One region of the Streptomyces spiramyceticus genome, then DNA from elsewhere that is predicted to be linked to it. Evidence: predicted binding sites of a transcription regulator. Region 1 holds the regulator's gene; the other holds the start of a gene.
The links. The regulator HspR, encoded in region 1, represses chaperone genes until heat shock. The targets are predictions, from matches to a motif close to TTGAGNNNNNNNNNCTCAA.
Positions count from the first base shown of each region.

Region 2: the regulator HspR is predicted to act here: its motif matches at 2,153-2,171, upstream of lon (endopeptidase La).

Region 1 is NZ_JARBAX010000001.1:3,459,710-3,463,117, forward strand. It holds gene grpE (nucleotide exchange factor GrpE) at 1-197, shown strand, start outside; gene dnaJ (molecular chaperone DnaJ) at 252-1,454, shown strand; gene PXH83_RS15735 (heat shock protein transcriptional repressor HspR) at 1,456-1,902, shown strand; gene PXH83_RS15740 (PA14 domain-containing protein) at 1,996-3,408, opposite strand, start outside.
Region 2 is NZ_JARBAX010000001.1:4,569,326-4,572,733, reverse strand. It holds gene lon (endopeptidase La) at 1-2,130, opposite strand, end outside; gene PXH83_RS21075 (GNAT family N-acetyltransferase) at 2,289-2,984, shown strand; gene PXH83_RS21070 (hypothetical protein) at 2,947-3,276, opposite strand.

The sequences.
Region 1 (3,408 bases):
ACTCGTACGCACCGGACGTCGAAGAGACCACGTGCGTTGCGATCCTGCAGCCGGGCTACCGGATCGGCGAGCGGACCATCCGGCCCGCCCGCGTCGCGGTCGCCGAGCCCCAGCCCGGTGCCACGCCGCCCGCCAAGGCGGACGAGGCGTCGGCCCCGGCATCGGACGAGGAGAGCGGTGGCCCGGACGAGGGCTGACGTCGGCGGAAAGCGCAGTAACGAGAACGGGAACGGGAAGGAGGGACGTCGGGGATGAGCACCAAGGACTTCGTCGAGAAGGACTACTACAAGGTTCTCGGCGTCCCGAAGGACGCCACCGAGGCCGAGATCAAGAAGGCGTACCGGAAGCTCGCACGCGAGTTCCACCCGGACGCCAACAAGGGTGACGCCAGGGCCGAAGAGCGCTTCAAGGAGATCTCCGAGGCGAACGACGTCCTCGGCGACACCAAGCGGCGCAAGGAGTACGACGAAGCGCGTGCTCTCTTCGGCAACGGTGCCCTCTTTGACAGGCAGGGTCGGCCCGGCCCCGGTGCCGGCGGCGGCTCATTCAACTTCGACCTGGGCGACCTCTTCGGAGGTGCCCAGGGCGGGGGAGCCCAGACCGGCGCCGGCGGCTTCGGCGGTGGCCTCGGGGACGTGTTCGGGGGCCTCTTCAACCGGGGCGGCCCGGGCGCACGTACGGAAACACAGCCGCGCCGCGGCCAGGACATCGAGTCCGAGGTGACGCTCAGCTTCACCGAGGCGGTCGACGGGGCCACGGTCCCGCTGCGGATGTCCAGCCAGGCACCCTGCAAGGCGTGTTCGGGTACGGGCGACAAGAACGGCACACCCCGCGTGTGCCCGACCTGCGTCGGTACGGGGCAGGTGTCGCGCGGCGGCGGGGGCGGCTTCTCGCTCACCGACCCGTGCGTCGACTGCCGGGGCCGCGGGCTGATCGCCCAGGACCCCTGCGACGTGTGCAGGGGCAGCGGCCGCGCCAAGTCGTCGCGCACCATGCAGGTCCGTATCCCGCCGGGCGTCTCCGACAGCCAGCGGATCCGGCTGCGCGGCAAGGGATCTCCGGGTGAACGGGGCGGTCCTGCGGGCGACCTGTACGTCGTCGTCCACGTGGACGCCCACCCGGTCTTCGGCCGCAAGGGCGACAACCTCACCGTCACCGTGCCCGTCACCTTCGTGGAGGCGGCACTCGGCGGCGAGGTGAAGGTGCCTACCCTCGGCGGGCCCCCCGTCACCCTCAAACTGCCGGCCGGTACGCCCAACGGCCGGACGATGCGCGCCCGAGGCAAGGGCGCGGTCCGCAAGGACGGCACCCGCGGCGACCTTCTGGTCACCGTGGAGGTCGAGGTGCCCAAGGGCCTTGACGCCAAGGCCCGTGAGGCGCTGGAGTCCTACCGTGAGGCGACCGCGGGGGAGGACCCGCGAGCGGAGCTGTTCCAGGCCGCGAAGGGAGCATGAGATGGACCCGCGCATGCGACGTAATCCATACCAGCTGACCGACGAGACACCCGTGTACGTCATCTCGGTCGCGGCACAGCTCTCCGGCCTGCACCCGCAGACCCTGCGGCAGTACGACCGCCTCGGCCTGGTCTCCCCCGACCGCACGGCCGGGCGCGGGCGCCGCTACTCGGCCCGCGACATCGAACTGCTCCGACAGGTGCAGCAGTTGTCGCAGGACGAGGGCATCAACCTGGCCGGCATCAAGCGCATCATCGAACTGGAGAACCAGGTCGCGGCGCTGCAGTCACGGGTCGCGGAACTCTCCGCGGCGGTGGAGGGTGCGGCGGTCGCGCTCCAGCAGCGCGAGGCGCAGGTGCACGCGTCGTACCGGCGCGACCTTGTCCGGTACGAGGACGTGCAGCAGGCGAGCGCGCTGGTGGTGTGGCGGCCGAAGCGGGACGGCTGAGTGGTCGTAAGGACACACGAAGGGGCCGGGAGGTGTGAACCTCCCGGCCCCTTCGCCGTGTGCCAGTGCCTGCGGTCAGGTCAGTGCCTGCGGTCAGGCTGCGGGCCGCAGTGAGGCCCAGTCCGTGGCGGGAACGGACTCCGTGCCGTCGGCGTGGACGGCCGTCACGCGGTAGAAGTACGTGCTGCCCGCCGGTGCGGCCGTGTCCGTGAAGGCGCGGTCGTCGGCCGCCAGTGAGGAGCCGGTGAGCTCGGTGTACGTACCGGATGCGCGGTCCCAGCGGTGGACCCGGAACCCGGTGATGTCGCCGCACCCGGTGGTGCACGTCCAGGAGAGCGCCACTCCCGGGCCCGGGTCGGCCGCAGTGGCGGTCAGGTCGAGCGGGGAGCCGTCCGGGGTCTCGACGGTGGGCGTCAGATCGGCCTCGGTCGCCGTGACGTAACCGCCGGGGACGCTGCGCGGGTCGAGCTTGTTGCCGTACTTGTCGACCGCGACGACGTAGAAGGCCCAGGTGTCGCCGTCCGGCCGGCCCTGGTAGAGGAACTCCGAGGTGTCCGCGCCGAGATACTCGGTGTTGGCCACCATGATCACGGTGTCCTCGCCGTCCTGGTGCAGCTCACCGCGGTAGAGCTCGTAGCGCAGCAGGTCGGGTTCGGGGCTGTCGTTCCAGTCCACCTTGATGCCGTACTCGGTGGCGGTCGCGGTGAGTCCGGTGACGGCGGCGGGCGGGGTCGAGTCGCCGGGACGGGTGTAGGTCACCTCGTTGGAGGGCGCCGACTGCACGCCGTCCACGTTCACCTGGGTGACGACGTAGTGGTAGGTCACGCCGCGCTGCAGGTTGCCGCTGTCGGTGCAGGAAGAGGTCCCGTAGTGCATGAAGCACGACGTAATGGGCGTGCCGGACGTGGACACGGGCGAGGTGGTGGAGCGGTATACGCGGATACTCGTGCCGCTGTCCTGCGGGGTGGTCCAGGCGAGCTTCACGCCGTAGTCGCCAGCGGGAGTGGCCGTCAGCCCCGTCGGTGCGCCCGGCACGCGGTGGTCGGCGCGCGTGATGCCCACAGAGGAGGAGGCGGCGGACACGTTGCCGTACCCGTCGTGTGCCATCACCTGGTACGTGTAACGGGTGTTGTCCTTGGCCGTGGTGTCGGTCAACGACGCAGTGGTGGGCGTACCGGCGGACACCCAGCCGAGGTTGTCCCCCTCCCGCCGCGCCACGCTGTACCGCACGGCGCCGGCGGACGGCGTCCAGCTGAGCGCGATGCCCTTCGCGGTGTCGGTCGCCTTGAGGCCGGTGGGTACGGCGGGGTCGGGCAGGTCGGTGGTGACGACGTACTTGGCGCCGCCCAGCGGCGACTCGTTGCCCGCCTTGTCGACGGCCGCGACGGCGTAGTGGTAGAGCTGCCCGTTCGCCAGCGGCACGTCGGTGAAGGACGTGCCGGTCAGCAGGGTGCTGCCGTTCACGGTCTTCCAGGTGCACTGGTCCGAGCAGCGCTTGACCCGGTA
Region 2 (3,408 bases), 1.1 Mb from region 1:
CAGGAGCGATGCCAGGGCCGTCGTCATCGTGATGCCCGCGCTCGGGCCGTCCTTCGGGACCGCGCCCGCCGGGAAGTGGATGTGTACGCCCCGGTCCTTGAGGTCGGCGACGGGGAGTTCCAGTTCCGCGCCGTGCGAGCGCAGGAAGGAGAGCGCGATCTGGGCGGACTCCTTCATGACGTCGCCGAGCTGGCCCGTGAGGGTCAGGCCCGCGCCGCCCGTCTCCTCGTCGGCGAGGGACGCCTCGACGAACAGGACGTCGCCGCCCGCGCCCGTGACCGCGAGACCCGTGGCCACGCCGGGGACCGCCGTACGGCGCTCCGCCGGGTCCTGGGCGGACTCCGGGACGTGGTGGGGGCGGCCGATCAAGGCGCGCAGGTCCTCGTCCGTGATCGTGAACGGGAGCTTCTGGTCGCCCAGTTCGTGCTTGGCCGCCACCTTGCGCAGCAGGCGGGCCACCGAGCGCTCCAGGTTTCGTACGCCCGCCTCCCGGGTGTACTCGCCCGCCAGCTTGCGCAGCGCGTCGTCGTCGAGGGTGACTTCGCCGGGCTCCAGGCCCGCGCGCTCCAGCTGGCGCGGGAGCAGGTGGTCGCGGGCGATGACGACCTTCTCGTCCTCCGTGTAGCCGTCGAGCGTGACCAGTTCCATGCGGTCGAGCAGCGCCTCGGGGATGGCTTCCAGGACGTTGGCTGTGGCGAGGAAGACGACGTCGGAGAGGTCGAGTTCGACCTCCAGGTAGTGGTCGCGGAAGGTGTGGTTCTGGGCGGGGTCGAGGACTTCGAGGAGCGCCGCGGCCGGGTCGCCGCGGAAGTCGGAGCCGACCTTGTCGATCTCGTCGAGGAGGACGACGGGGTTCATCGACCCGGCTTCCTTGATGGCGCGCACGATCCGGCCGGGCAGGGCGCCCACGTACGTACGCCGGTGTCCGCGGATCTCCGCCTCGTCGCGTACGCCGCCGAGCGCGACGCGTACGAACTTGCGGCCCATCGCGTGCGCGACGGATTCGCCGAGGGATGTCTTTCCGACGCCCGGCGGGCCGACCAGCGCCAGCACCGCGCCGCCGCGACGGCCGCCCACGACGCCCAGGCCCCGGTCGGCCCGGCGCTTGCGCACCGCCAGGTATTCGGTGATGCGCTCCTTCACGTCGTCCAGGCCGGCGTGCTCGGCGTCCAGGATCTCCTTGGCGCCCCGGATGTCGTACTGGTCCTCGGTGCGCTCGTTCCAGGGGAGTTCGAGAACGGTGTCGAGCCAGGTGCGGATCCAGGAGCCCTCGGGCGACTGGTCGGAGGAGCGCTCCAGCTTGTCGACCTCCTTGAGGGCGGCCTCGCGCACCTTCTCGGGCAGGTCGGCGGCCTCGACGCGGGTCCGGTAGTCGTCGGACTCGTCCTCGCCGGCCTCGCCGTTGATCTCGCGCAGTTCCTTGCGTACGGCGTCGAGCTGGCGGCGCAGCAGGAACTCGCGCTGCTGCTTGTCCACGCCCTCCTGTACGTCCTTGGCGATGGACTCGGCGACGTCCTGTTCCGCGAGGTGCTCACTCAGCCACTTCACGGCGAGCTTCAGCCGGACCACCGGGTCGGCGGTCTCCAGCAGCTCCACCTTCTGGCCGGTGGTCAGGAACGGTGAGTAGCCCGAGTTGTCGGCGAGAGCGGAGACGCCGTCGATCTGCTGTACGCGGTCCACGACCTGCCAGGCGCCGCGCTTCTTCAGCCAGCTGGTGGCGAGTGCCTTGTACTCCTTGACGAGTTCGGTGACCGAGCCGGGAAGGGGGTCGGGCAGCGTTTCGTCGACGCTCGTGCCCTCGACCCAGAGCGCGGCGCCGGGCCCTGTCGTGCCCGCGCCGATCTGGACGCGGCTGCGGCCGCGGATCAGGGCGCCGGGGTCACCGTCGGAGAGACGGCCGACCTGCTCGACGGTTCCGAGGACGCCGGTCGCCGCGTACGTACCGTCCACGCGGGGAACGAGGAGCACCTGCGGCTTGTTGCCACTGGAACGCGCGGCGGCCTGCGCGGCCTCCACCGCGGCGCGTACGTCCGTATCGGAAAGGTCGAGGGGCACCACCATGCCGGGCAGCACGACCTCGTCATCGAGCGGCAGCACGGGCAGGGTGAGCGGATTGGACGTCGATGCCATGATCTCCCCTTCGGCAGTCAAGTTGAGCTATACCGGCTCAATGCTTGTGAGCCGCCGAATGTTCCTGGGGAGGCGTTCGCTCTGAGCGATCACCGGGCAGCCTTTGGATGTAATAGGCTCAATAGCCGACGATCTATTACTCGATCGAGGAGTACGGAATGGCCCAGGCACCCTTCGATTCCACCGCCGAAGCCATCCGCGCCTGGGTGGACGGATGGGTCGTGTCGCGTGGCGCGGCCGACCCCGTACCCCAGCCCTGGGGCTTCACCTTCGACGTCGGCCTCCCCCGCCACGCCACCCGGCACGTCATGACCCACGCCGACGAGGCCACGGTCCGCAAGCTGGCGGAGGTGTACGCCGCGCACGGCGTCGTACTCAAGATGTTCCTGGAACCGGAGACCGTCGCACCGTGGCTCGGCCCGGAGTGGATATCGGACGGCCCGGGCTGGCTGATGACGACGCCCCTGCGTCCGTCCCGTACCGCTGCCGCCACCGCCACCGCACAGACCGGCCTCGCCGACGGGTACACCCTCAAGTCATGGAAGCGCGGGGGCGTAACCCGCCTCCTCGTCCTCGCCCCCGACGGCGGATTCGCCGCACGCGGCCAGGTCGCCCCGACCGGCCGGACGGCAGTGATCGACCAGGTCGAGACGGACCCCGCGCACCGCCGCAAGGGCCTCGGCCGCCTGGTGATGCGTACGCTCCAGAACGCGGCGTACGAACAGGGCTCGACCGTGGGGGTGCTGGGCGCGACGACCGACGGGCGGGGGCTCTACGCGTCGCTGGGCTGGGAGGTGTACGCCCCGCTGGTCGGCGTCACCTGTGAAGCGCGCGGAGTACCGACCAGGCGATGAACTCGGCCGCGCCGTCGAGCACCGGGCCGAGGTTCGTCTCGTCGAGCTCGTACGTGTGCGTGACGTCACCCATGGCCACCCGGGTGCGCATGGTGACCGAGCCGCGGTGGTCGGTCGGCGAGCCGGTGTGCCAGGTGCCGGTCGCCGTGACCGCGACCCCGGCGGGGCGGCCGGATCGCGGGGCGTAGCGGCTGTCGAGCCACTGCTGGAAGCGGCCGTGCGACAGCCCGTCGTCGGTCGTCAGGCCCCTTCGGCCGACTTCGCACCGGTGTTCCTTACGGACAACGCCCACCCTCCGCGATCATCTCCGCCCCGGGCTATGGCGCGCGTCACAACGCAGCCTTCATGCCCCGGCCTCGGCAAAGACTTTGTCGCCGGGCGCCCAGCCCCGCAAAAATGGCGGGGACGACCGACGCAGTCACGA